4 regions of the Streptomyces mirabilis genome follow, and region 3 is predicted to be linked to each of the others. Evidence: riboswitches for the same ligand, from Rfam matches in the RefSeq annotation. Region 3 holds a riboswitch; each other region holds the start of a gene.
The links. Region 3 has a riboswitch for cyclic di-AMP ahead of SMIR_RS22480 (LysM peptidoglycan-binding domain-containing protein). Riboswitches for the same ligand answer to the same signal wherever they lie in the genome.
Positions count from the first base shown of each region.

Region 1: it holds a riboswitch for cyclic di-AMP, as region 3 does, so the genes downstream of both, SMIR_RS00835 (M23 family metallopeptidase) here and SMIR_RS22480 (LysM peptidoglycan-binding domain-containing protein) in region 3, are expected to answer to the same signal.
Region 2: it holds a riboswitch for cyclic di-AMP, as region 3 does, so the genes downstream of both, SMIR_RS15085 (transglycosylase SLT domain-containing protein) here and SMIR_RS22480 (LysM peptidoglycan-binding domain-containing protein) in region 3, are expected to answer to the same signal.
Region 4: it holds a riboswitch for cyclic di-AMP, as region 3 does, so the genes downstream of both, SMIR_RS34885 (C40 family peptidase) here and SMIR_RS22480 (LysM peptidoglycan-binding domain-containing protein) in region 3, are expected to answer to the same signal.

Region 1 is NZ_CP074102.1:193,009-196,059, forward strand. Features, by position in the region: gene SMIR_RS00830 (class I SAM-dependent methyltransferase) at 1-420, shown strand, start outside; gene SMIR_RS00835 (M23 family metallopeptidase) at 932-1,912, opposite strand; cyclic di-AMP (ydaO/yuaA leader) riboswitch at 1,915-2,073, opposite strand; gene SMIR_RS00840 (alpha-galactosidase) at 2,375-3,051, opposite strand, start outside.
Region 2 is NZ_CP074102.1:3,428,223-3,431,273, reverse strand. Features, by position in the region: gene SMIR_RS15090 (HAD family hydrolase) at 1-662, shown strand, start outside; gene SMIR_RS15085 (transglycosylase SLT domain-containing protein) at 656-1,366, opposite strand; cyclic di-AMP (ydaO/yuaA leader) riboswitch at 1,371-1,529, opposite strand; gene SMIR_RS15080 (hypothetical protein) at 1,802-2,125, opposite strand; gene SMIR_RS15075 (CocE/NonD family hydrolase) at 2,109-3,051, opposite strand, start outside.
Region 3 is NZ_CP074102.1:5,066,370-5,069,420, reverse strand. Features, by position in the region: gene eno (phosphopyruvate hydratase) at 1-79, opposite strand, end outside; gene SMIR_RS22480 (LysM peptidoglycan-binding domain-containing protein) at 445-1,164, opposite strand; cyclic di-AMP (ydaO/yuaA leader) riboswitch at 1,169-1,332, opposite strand; gene SMIR_RS22475 (LysM peptidoglycan-binding domain-containing protein) at 1,516-2,514, opposite strand; gene SMIR_RS22470 (cytochrome P450 family protein) at 2,686-3,051, opposite strand, start outside.
Region 4 is NZ_CP074102.1:7,864,805-7,867,855, forward strand. Features, by position in the region: gene SMIR_RS34885 (C40 family peptidase) at 1-1,039, opposite strand, end outside; cyclic di-AMP (ydaO/yuaA leader) riboswitch at 1,096-1,266, opposite strand; gene SMIR_RS34890 (diacylglycerol/lipid kinase family protein) at 1,382-2,743, opposite strand; gene SMIR_RS34895 (response regulator transcription factor) at 2,947-3,051, shown strand, end outside.

The DNA of each region.
Region 1 (3,051 bases), 4.9 Mb from region 3:
TTCGGCGACGCAACATTCGACGTCGTATTCCATCCGGTCTCTAACCTATTCGTACCAGACTTGGCACCGGTGTGGCGTGAGTGCTTCCGCGTCCTGCGACCGGGCGGAACTCTGCTCGTGGGCTTCCTCAACCCTGATGTGTACTTGTTCGACCACGAGGCGCTCGACGAGCGCGGCGAGCTGATCGTCGTGCACAAGCTGCCCTACAGCGATGTCACGCAGTACTCCGCCGAGGAACGCACCACGAAGTTCGGCGCGGATGCCGCTCTTGAATACAGCCACACCCTCACCGACCAGATCGGCGGGCAACTCGCCGCGGGGTTCGTCCTCACCGGCTTCGCGGAAGCGCCGCACCAATCCAACGCATCCGCTCAATACATGTCGAACTATTTTGCGACGCTGGCGGTCAAGCCGGGCTGACCCAGCCGTGGGGCCGGCCGAGACGACCGTGTCTCCGAATGGCCAAGTGGAGTGCTGTGCCAGCCCGACCCCCACTAACTTCGCTGAGCCAGTAACCGCCGCCTCAGGAAGGTGCCCTTGCCGGAGGGGACGGCGACCAGGCCGCGGTCCAGGTTCTCCACGATCCGGCGCGGCGGCGGATGCTGTTCGGTGGCGTGCGAGGGCGCGCCGACCAGTCCGGCCTGCAGCGCGGCGGCGGTGACGACGCCGAGTCTTCGAGGTCTCAGGATGACGTGCTCCTTGCGGTGGCGACGACGGCCGCGATGCCGTCGCCGAAGACACAGAAAGCACTTACGGAGATCACTGTGGAGTCACTCCCGCACCGTGTCGACACCTCGTGCGCCGGTGCCACAAGACCGCAATGTGCCGATCATGAAATGACCACGCCGGGACGCGTGGAGAAACACCGAGGGCCGGACCTCCGCGATCGCAGAGGTCCGGCCCTCGAAGGTCGTGAAAGGCGCGGCGGGCGTCAGCCGACGGCGACACCGTGCGAGCGCAGGTACGCGACCGGGTCCACGTCCGAGCCGTAGTTCGGGGTGGTGCGGATCTCGAAGTGCAGATGCGGACCGGTGACGTTGCCGGTCGCGCCTGAGAGACCGATCTGCTGGCCCTCGGTCACGGTCTGGCCCGCCGAGACCGACAGGGCGGACATGTGGGCGTACTGCGAGTACCGGCCGTCGGCGTGCTGGATGACGACCTGGTTGCCGTACGCGCCGCCCCAGCCGGCCGAGACGACGGTGCCGGCGGCGACGGCCTTGATGGTGGTGCCGGTCGGGACCACGAAGTCCACGCCGGTGTGGTAGCCGCTGGACCACATGCTGCCGGCGACCCTGTAGCCGGTACCGATGGTGGCGCCCTCGACCGGCAGGGTGTAACCGGTGTTGTCGGCGGTGCCGGTGGCCTGGGTGGCCGCGGCCTGGCTCTTGGGCGCGTCCGCCGCGCTGGACGACTCGGTGGCCGGCTGCGCCGACGACCGCGTGGACGTCTTGGCGGACGACTGCGTGGACGACTTGACCGACGGCTTGGTGTCGTCGGTCGACGCGGCCTTCTCGCCGATCGTGAGCTTCAGGCCGGGGTGGATCAGCGAGGGGTCGCCGCCGATGGCCTGGCGGTTGTCGGAGTAGAGCTTCTGCCACCCGCCGCTGAGATGCTGCCGCTCGGCGATCTTGGCGAGCCAGTCGCCGGCCTTCACCGAATAGGTCTTCGTCGCGGCCGTGGAGGCCGTCGCGGTCTTTTCCGAAACTGTCGCGGACTTTTCGGAAACTGTCGCGCCGGAAATCGTCGCGGTCTTTTCCGGAGTGGACGAAACCGCGGCTGTCGGCGTCACGGCATGGGCACCGGCGGCCCCCATCAGCGGCAGCGCGAGCGCGGCGCCACCGGTTCCGGCCACGGCGATCGAGCGGGAGAAGCGCTGGGACTTGGGACGGCGGTGCTTACCCTTCGCGGGCATGAAGAATTCCTCTCCGGCGCCTGCGAGGTGAGCTGTCGGGTGCGGGCTGGAGATGCCCGGCCACGCGGCTGCGCGGCTATACCCCTAGCCGTTCCGGAGACCGGAACAGGCGTGGTACCTGTGGGTCCCCCGCTCCTGCCGATTACCGGTGGGTGTGCGGATACCGGGCGGCGGCAGGATTGGGCGTCCGTCCGGATTGAGGGCGAACGTAAGCGAGATGGGGGCGCATCGCCAACCATATGGCTTTTCTGTGCGCATGCCTCTCTTGATCCATGCCGGAATGCCGGTCACCCTCCGTGGACAATGATCTCCCCCGTCCCTCAAACCGCCCGGAAATTCGGGCGGATCGAGAAAGCGGGACCGCAACGCATCGTCACGAATATGACGCTGCTCACGCACGTCGCACCACGGTCCTTCATTCCAGGGCCAGTTGGAATGAAGGCATCAATACGGACAGAACACTCACATGCGACGCAGCCGGATAACTGCCGCATCGAAGTCCCCGCGCAGCCCCGCCCGCAACCCGTGATGCAACAGCACCGCACCTCGGTGCACTTCGCCCGTTTCGCGGCATTCGTACGCGGCGCTCGGATCCAGCCCGCGTAGCCGGAGCGGGGCGACCGGCTCGCCGTGGTGCTGGGCCTGGAGCAGGGCGAGGACGACGGTCTCGTCGCCGCGGACGTACTGCACGGCGCTCAGTCCGCCCTCCGGAGGCCGCAGCCGGTAGAGGTCGCCGCGCTGCACGACCGGCCGGATCTCCTTGTAGAGGTCCACCCACTCCCGCGCCTCGACGAGCTCCGCCTCGCTCCAGTCGGCCAGGTCACCGCCGACCCCGAGGACCCCGGCCATGGCGCTCACGAACCGGAAGCGCAGCGCGCTGATCCGCCCGTTGAGCTGCGCGTTCGGGCTGTCCGTGACCCAGGCGGCCATGATCCGGGCCGGGTGGATCTGGCTGAAGCCGTGCTGGATGGCGAGCCGGTCGAGCGGGTCGGTGTTGTCGGAGGTCCACACCTGGTCCGTACGCGCCATGACCCCGAGGTCGATCCGGCCGCCACCGCCCGAGCAGGACTCGAAGGCGACCCCGGGGTGCTCGGCGCGCAGCCGGTCCAGGAGTCCGTACAGGGCCTCCACGTGCTCGA
Region 2 (3,051 bases), 1.6 Mb from region 3:
CCGCGCTCGGGAAGATCGAGGCGGAGGTCGGGCTGCTCTACGCCGCGGTGGACCAGGACGGCGTGGACGGGCTGACGCTCATCGAGCCGGGGTACGTGATGCCGCATCCGACGCTTCCGGCGGTACGGGTGCACCGACGCGACGACCTGTGGACGGAGCCGATCAGCAAGGTGTTGCTCCGTCACCCGTCGCTGTCCGACGACGAGTTGGCATCGGCGGCTCGGGGTGTGGTGGGCTCGCTGGCCACCGTCACCATGTCGGGGCCCGGGACCGTCGAACTCCAGCCATGCGGCGTGACCAAGGCGACCGGGCTGGCGCTCGCCGCCGCCCACCTCGGTCTCACTCCCGCCGCCACCATCGCCTTCGGTGACATGCCCAACGACATCCCCATGTTCGACTGGGCCGCCCGGGGGGTCGCCATGGCCAACGCCCATCCGGAGCTGAAGGCGGTGGCCGACGAGGTGACGCTGTCGAACGAGGACGACGGGATCGCGGTGGTACTGGAGCGGTTGTTCCCGTGCCGGACGGATCGGTTCCGGGAGTCCGGAGAGCCCCGTAGTCCCCGGCAGCCGTCCGAGTCTCCTCGACCCCATCAGCCCCATCAGCTCCGGCAGTCGTACCAGCCCTACCAGCCCTACCAGTCCCACCAGTCCTATCAGTAGGGCCCGTTGACGTTGTCGATCGAGCCGTACTTCGCCGCCGCGTAGTTGCAGGCCGCCGTGATGTTCGCGACCGGGTCGTAGGGGTTCATCGACGTGCCCGGCACGTGGTAGGCCTTGAACGTCGGGTCGATGACCTGGAGGAGGCCCTTGGAGGGGATGCCGGCCTTGGCGTTGGAGTCCCAGTTGTTGATGGCCAGGGGGTTCCCGGAGGACTCGCGCATGACGTTGCGGTGGATGCCGTTGTAGGTGCCGGGGATCTTGGCGCGGGCCATGATGTCCAGCGAGTGCTTGATCCATCCGTCGAGGTTGTTCGCGTACGTCTTCGCAGGGGCCTTGGTGGCGGTGGGCGCCGGGGTCGCCTTGGTGGGGATTTGGACCCTTTTGGTGCCCACGGTCAGGGTGAGGCCCGGGCGGAGCGTCGACGGGTCGGGGCCTATGACCGCGCGGTTGGCGACGTACAGCTTCGCCGCGCCACCGCTCGTGGGGTACTTCTGTGCGATCTTGGCCAGGGTGTCGCCCGCGACCACCTTGTACGTGATGAGCTGGACGTCGGTGGTGGTGGCGGCGGTGGGGGTGGCGGCCTGTGCGCAGGTCGCGCCCACGATCGGAAGGGCGAGCGTGACTCCGCCCAGTCCCGCGGCGAGGATGCCCCGAGTGAGGATGCTGTGGGTCTTGAAGCTGCGGCGTTTGCCTCGTGCGGACATGGCGAATTCCTCTCCGGCGCCTGCGAGGTGAGCTGTCGGGTTCGGGCGGGAGCTGCCCGGCCGCACGGTGTGTGCGACTTCACCCCTAGCCGTTCCGGTGTCCGGATCGGCGGCTTACCTGGGTCCCCCGCTCCTGCCGTGCGCGTGTGGGTGGCTGGGATATTCCGGTCGGCGGCAGGATTGGGCGGTCCGTCCGGATCGACGTGAACGTATGCGAGAGCACATGTCCGGAACAAGCCCTCATTTCCCGGTGTAGATCGCTTTCACCTGCGAAATGCGTGGGAGAAAATGCCCGATTAATCCGGAACGTGACACTCAACTTGCCTTATGCAAAGGGGGAGTCGTCAAAGGGGGATAAAGAGTCCACCCCACGTGGACGTGACCCAACTCACGCGACCAAGCAGAAATAAAGCGGCACTGGCGGCAAATCGGACATCAGGCTTCGAGTGTCCAGGCCGGTGAGGCCGCGGGCGGAGCCGGGCGCACCTCCCACACGGACAGGTCCGTGTCGGGGTCGTCGTCGGGGAGCCGGCCGGCGTTGGGCTTGAAGTAGAGGCCGCGGGCCCAGTATTCGGGGAGTTCGTGGCACATCAGGTCCGGGTAGGGGCCGAACTCCTGCCCCGCGTAAGCCCTGTTGATCCTCGCAACCGCCTCGGCCCGGGGGATCCCGAAGCGCGTGACCATCTCGTCGGCCATCTCGCGGAAGTACGCGAGCATCCCCTCGTCCAGGGCCATCAGGAACTCACCGGTCCGCGCCATGCTCCTCAGGGTTGCCCATGCCGCCGCCGGGACTCCAGTCCGCCGTCCGGGGGATTCGCCTCTCCCACGTCCGATGGAAGACCACCTCGTTGCCGTCCTTGCGGATCAGCTCGTTCGAGGTGATGAACTCCCAGGCGTCGCAGCTGAGTTCGGAGCGTGTCTCGACCCGGGCGTCCCAGGGCAGCTCCGGGCGGTGCAGACGGATCGACCTCGTCGAGCGGGTGCGGGCGGAGAGCGGGTCCGACTCATCGATGGTGTACGTGTCCAGGGCGTCCTCCGTGCATTCGAGGCCGTCCGGGTGGACACGGGTGCCGTCCTGGCGAGGATCGACCTCCACACGCCACTCGCCCCTCGCCACGTCACGGGCGACCAGGCGTTCGGGGCGGGGTTCGTCAAGGGTGGCCGGGGACGTCACCCCCAGGGGCCCGGACTGCTCCGGCTCCTCGAAGGTGATCCCCGGGTCCGACTCCCTTGCTCGCACCGGAAGTTCGAGGGAACTGGCCGCCGGGTCCAGGGCGAACCCCACAGTCGAGCCCGGCTGGGGCCAGATCCACGGCCAGTAGGCGGAGGAGAGGGAGAGCCGGATGCGGTGGCCGGGCGGGAACGCGTAGCCGATGGCGGTCAGGTCGAAAACCACGTCTTCCGTAGAGCCCGGTTTCCAGGAGACCGCCTGGTCGGAGCCGTAGCGCGCTGACAGGTTCAGAGCACCCCGGGTCACCAGCGTCGAGGAGCAGTCGGCAGCGACGTCACACACCCGGGCGATCACCTGGCCCCAGGGGGAGTGGGACGTCAGACGGAGGCGGACCCTCGGGCGCCCCAGGACCCAGGTCTCCCCTGGGACCTCGAACTCGAAGCAGGCCGATCTCGCGTCCTCCTCCCGCTGGTTCGGCGGCAGGTCCGCGTCGTTCCCGTCGGGACGGAAACGG
Region 3 (3,051 bases):
CCTCGACCTCGACCGTGGGGTTGCCTCGGGAGTCCAGGATTTCCCGGGCTACGACGACGTCGATGGACGGCACGAGCATCTCCTTCTGGGATGTGACGCGGGTACGCGGAGCCTGTGATGGCTTCGCGACATGAGCCTAACCGCCCCGGGGGGATCGGCCAGCCGGTCGCCCACCCCTTGGGCAGAACTGAACGTACACATTGTTCCAGAACGGAACAAAAACGGGTACCGAAATCCGGGTACGAAACGCTCGGCACGAAACGCTCGGCACGAAACGCTCGGCACGAAACGCCTGATACGAAAAACCCCGCTCCGGTGCGTACGGGGGAACACGCACCGGAGCGGGGGGCCCGTGGGGACGGGGGTGACCCTCATCGGGGCCTCCAGTGTGGAGACCCCTTTTATGAGGGACCTGTCATTCGGCTGAGGTGAAGCTGCCGATCATCAGCTGAGGTGAAGCTGCTGACCCGGGTAGATGAAGTCGGCGTCGTCGACGATGTCCTTGTTCAGCTTGAACAGCTGCTGCCAGCCGCCCTTGACCTTCTTCTTCTCGGCGATCGAGCTGAGGCTGTCACCCTTGACGACCTTGTACTCGCCGTCACCCTTCTTGACCTTCTTGCCGGTCGGGGTGGAGACGGTCTTCTCGGCGGCCGGGCGGGACGCCGAACGGGAGGCCGCGGTGTCCGTCGAGCGGGTGGCGGTACTGGTGCTCGGCGAGCTGTTCGACGAGGAGCTGTTCGAGGAGGACGAGGTCGACGGGGCGCTCGCGCCGCCGGTGTACGCGGCGCCCGACAGGCCCGTGCCACAGGTCGGCCAGGCGCCCTTGCCCTGCGCGGCGAGGACCTTCTCGCCGATGGTGATCTGCTGCGACTTGGAGGCCTGGTTGGCGGTCGCGGCGTACGCGGTGCCGCCGTACGCGGCCCAGGTGGAGGCCGAGAACTGCAGACCGCCGTAGTAGCCGTTGCCGGTGTTGATGGACCAGTTCCCGCCGGACTCGCACTGGGCGACGGCGTCCCACTCGGAGGCGGTGGCGGCGGAGGCGCTGCCGGCCGCCATCAGCGGAGCGGCAATGGCGACACCGGTGACACCGGCGAGCGTGGCGACACGGGTCGTCCGGTTGAAAACGGTCGGACGGCGGTGCTTGCCCTTGCTGGAAAACAGCATGGAGAGATCCCCTCACCGACGCCTGCGAGGTGAGCTGTCGGGTTCGGGCGGGTGAGTGCCCGGCCGTGCGCTCTGAGCGCTCGGCTTCACCCCAAGCCACTCCCGGTCAACTACCGGGTGCGGCACTTACCTTGGGTCCCCCGCTCCTGCCTACGGCGCTGACGCGTCGACTGTTCCCGTACGGCCGTTGGCAGGATTCGGCGTTGGCGACCGTCGGGGCCCGCTGTGGCGAGCGGTCATGACCGTAAGCAGTCGATCGGCTGAATTCCAAAGACGATCAGGGCCTTTGAGATCCATCTCTCACTCGCGCCAAACCGGACATTACACGGCGAACCATGACGCGAACTGCCCCTACTTTTCGCCCGATTCAGCACCAACTGCAAGGCTCTGACCGGGGAGGATGAGGTTCGGGTCGACGCCGACCGTCTTCTTGTTCGCGTCGTACAGCTCGGCCCATCCGCCTTCGAGGTCGAGGGCGTCCGCGATGGTCCAGAGATTGTCTCCGGCGCGCACCACATAGGAGCCGTCGACGACATCACGGGAGGCACCGGCGCCGCGCGAGGCATGCCGCCCGGAGGAGTCGTCGGTACGGCCGTCCGCGGCGCTGTCGGTGGCGTTCTCGTCCGCGTTGTCGCCGCGGTGGCGCCCGGCGCCGGCCGTCGCGTTCTCGGACGCACCGGAAGAGTCGTCACCCTGGCCGGAGTTGCCCGAGCTGTCGCCCTTCGTCGATTCCGTGTCGGAGTTGTCCGCTCCCTGATCGCCGCCGCCGGTGTCGGCCTTCGTCGTGTTCTTGGTCGCGTTCCCGGTCGCCTTCGAGGACGAACCGGACGAAGACGAATCAGACGAAGACGAATCGGACGTCGAGCCGGACGAGGCGGACGGGGTCGAAGTCGCGGACGAACTGGACGAACCGGATGAATTCGATCCGTTGGACGAATCGTTCGCCACTCCCGTGTCGACCAGGATGTCGCCCGAGTTCCTGCTCAGCCCGGAGAGCGGTCCACAGGTCGGCCAGGGGGTGAGGCCCTGGTCGTCGAGGAGCTTCTCGGCGATGGCTATCTGCTGCGAGCGGCTGGCCTCGTCGGCGCTCGACGCGTAAGTGAGACCGCCGTACTTCTCCCAGTCCGCCTGGCTGATCTGGAGCCCGCCGTAGTACCCGTTGCCGCTGTCGGCACTCCACTGGCCGGCACTCTCGCACTCGGCGACCCGGTCCCACGTGGTGCCGTCGGCCGCGCTCGCGCTGGTGGCACCGAGCAACGGGATCGCGATGGCGGATCCGGTCACTCCTGCCGCGACGATGAGGGCCGGGGCCTGACGGGGGCGACGATGGCGGCCGTTCCCGGAGAGCATGCGGAAGCCTTTCGCGTGACAGCAGGTGACTACGCGACGTGTGAGTCGCGTTGACGAGTGAACGTATCCGCACCCGAACACTTGTCACAAGTCGATGCAGCGTAGATCACGTGAAGATCACAGAGTTGAGAGCGTGTCAGGTTTGCGCGCCCACGGGTGTATGGTCGCCCGCTATCTCGAGACCAGTACCGGAGGCGTGAACTCCACTGGAAGCGTGCGCAATCCGCGCATAATGAGTCCGCCGCGCCAGCGCAAATCGGTTGAATCTCCCGCGAGTTGAAGGTCGGGGAGACGGGTGAGAAGAGTGGCGAGCGCGGTCTGGCCCTCCAGCCGGGCGAGCGGGGCGCCGAGACAGTAGTGGATGCCGTGGCCGTAGCCGAGGTGTTGGTTGTCACGGCGGGAGAGGTCGAGTGTGTCCGGCCGTTCGAACCGCGCGGGGTCACGGTCCGCAGCCGCGAGGACCACGAGGACGGGGTCGCCGGGTGCGATGTCCTGACCGCCGATGCGGACGGCCGCGGTGGCGAACCGCCACGTGGC
Region 4 (3,051 bases), 2.8 Mb from region 3:
CGGGCACACCCGCGGCCAGCGGCATCCCCACGCCGAGGGACATGTCCGCGCCGAGCGGCATCCCCGTACCCATGGACATGTCCGTGCCGAGAGGTATCCCCGCGGCCAGGGGCATCCCGGTGCCGAGGGGCATGTCCGGGCCGAGCGTCATTCCCATACCCATGGACGTGTCCGTGCCGAGAGGCATCCCCGCACCCATGGACGTGTCCGTGCCGAGAGGCATCCCCGCACCCATGGGCACGTTCGTGCCGAGCGGCATTCCGGTGCCGAGGGACATGTCCGGGCCGAGCGGGGTCGACTGCTGTCGCTGCCACTCCGCCGCTGCCTGGTTGCGAGCCTGATCCTCCGGGGTGGGCCAGACGCCCTCGGCCGGACGTGACTCGATCGCCGCGGGCCCGGGGTTCCACTGTGCGGCGTGCTTGGACACCAACTCACGAGCCAGCGCCAGTTTCCGCTGGATCTTCTCCTTGGACGTCTTCAACGCGGACTGCCCCGGCGCGGCGGGCAGCGCGGGCAGCAGGGCCGTGGCGGCCTCCTGTGCAGGTTGCGGCGCGGGCTCCGGCGCGGCCGGCAGCGCGGCGACGGCCCTGGCCGTCAACTCGGCCACGGGCCCGGCGGCCGCCTCGGCGGAGGGGCCTGCGGTCAACTCCAGAACGGGGCGGGCGGTCAACTCCCGCCCACGGTTGGTGAGCCCGTCCTCCGGCCGCTTCGCCGGGCCCGTGGGCCGCGCCTCGGCCGGGCGGTTCGGCATCCGGTCGGCCGGCAGCCTGGCCGGCGCGGACGGACCCAGCTGCGTGCGCGCCGCGTCGAACCAGGTCTTGGTGATGTCGTCGAGGGCGGGGTCGCGGCGCCTGCGCGCGGTTTCCGGCGCCGGGTTGACGCGGCCTCGGCTCCCTGTGGTCATCGCGCGGGTCCCGTTGACGAACCCGACGGCGTTCTCGGCCTGGTCGTAGAGGGAGCTGATCCGCTGCTGCACCTCCTCGCGGCTCGGACCGTCCGCGCCACTGAGGGCGGCCGTCGCGCGTGCGGAGTCGGGCATGCCAGGGAGGCTGCCGCCTCCAGGGCGCGGGGTTCGTTCCGGCGCCATGGGAGCCGTACTCCTTCCGTACTCCGCCTACCGGGTCGGCCGTCGGGTTCGGGCGGAAGATTCCGGAAGGCATGCCCTACGGCCCCTGCCCGAGAGGGCAGTTGGGCCGATTCACCCCAAGGTCGGTTGGGTCCCGGTTCCGGTTGCCGCGGGGGCATCGGATTCGGCGGAGGTCGCGCGACCCGGCGAGGTTCGCCGGAGGGAGTCGTGCGGCCTGCCGCCAACTTAGCCAATTTGTGTGCCTGGTGTGAAGATTGGAGCGCGAACTGTCCGATATGTAATTGTGACCTTCGTCTACGTGTCCCGGCCACGACCAGGATGTCGTACGACCGCCGTGCGCCCCACGGTCGCCGCGAGCGTGCGCAACCGGCGCCAGTCCAAAGGGGGTTGGACCTCCGGTACGCCGGGCCGTTCCTTGGGGACGCGGACGCGCAGGGCGCCGGGTTCGACGCGGCAGTGGACTGGGGCGGGCAGGACCAGGGCCTCGCCGTCGATGCCGGCCTCGACTTCCGCGCGGTCGGCGTCGATGACCACCTCACGGGTGGTCAGGACCGCGAGTCCGTCCGGCGCGGGGTCCAGTACGAGCGCGGCGGCCTCGGCCGCGCTGTCCACCGTGATGCCGAGGACACCGAGCAGCCCGGAGTCGAGCCGTTCGCGGCGGCCGAGACCGGCCGGATCGTTGGTCCGGTAGGGGTTGTTGCTCACCAGCACGGCCTGCGGGGCGTCGAGCGTCGTGTCGCCGGCGCGGGCGGTCAGTCGCGGCCCGCGCTGGCGGGTGAGCAGGTCGGGCAGGAGGTCCAGGATGGTGCCGATCTTGTCGTCGCGGTACGCGGGACTCTGCACGACCGCCGCGTACGCGCCGAAGGAGGCGTTGTTGACGAACGGGTGGCCGCCGGCGAAGCCGAGGTCCACGCGGAGTTCGACGCCGTCGGTGAGGGCGTCCAGGCAGGACGCCGGGTCGTCGCGGTCGAGGCCGAGGTCCATGGCGAAGTGATTGCGGGTGCCGGCGCAGACCACCAGGAACGGCAGACCGTGTTCGGCGGCGACGGCCGCGACCAGCGCCTGGGTACCGTCACCGCCGGCGACGCCCAGCAGATCCGCGCCGTCCGCGACGGCGGCCCGGGCCAGCGCGGTGACGTCCTGGTGCTTCTCCGGGTCGAGGAGCACGACCTGCGCGCCGAGCCGCTCCGCCTTCTCCCGCAGTCCGAACCTCGCCACCTTGCCGCCTCCGGAGTGCGGGTTCATGAGGAGGAAGGGGCGCCGCGGCGGTGGTGCCCTGCGTTCCTTCGGGCGCGGGGCGCGCGTCCGGTCGCCCCGCAGGGCGTACCGGCCGCTCCAGACGGCCACGGTCCACAGCGCCAGGGACACGGGGACGGCCCAGAGCAGGCCGGCCACGGCGAACAGGGTGAGCACGGCGCCGGGCGCGACGGCCGCCAGCACGGCCGCCACCCAGCGGAGCGGGCCGCGCCGGGTCAGCGCCCACCACAGCGCCGCCGCCGTGACGGCCACGCCGAGGAGCACGGCCAGGAGCAGCAGTACGCCGTCCACGCCTCCGTAAGCGAGCGGCAGCAGGACCGCCAGCGCCGCCGTGACCAGCGCGGCCCTGGCCGCCCACCGTTTCCCGTGGCCGACCCGCCCGCTCGCATCCACACCCATCGACACAGTCGTATGCAACCGCCGGGTCAGGCCCCGCGCAACCGCCGCGCTCTGCGAGGGCACACGCCAACCGGGGCCGGCCCGGGCGATTCTCACCGATCCCTTGGCCGACCCCTCGGGGCCGGGACCGTCGAGGCTGATGCACGATGGGCGGCGGCGAGCCCCGGCGGTGCGCCGGGGTGTGGCGGGGAGGGGCAGTGGTGATGAGTGGGCAGCGCGGCCGTGTTCTGGTCGTGGACGACGACGCGGCGATCCGCCGCTCGCTGGAGCGCGGACTGAGGCTCGGCGGATTCACCGTGGACCTGGCC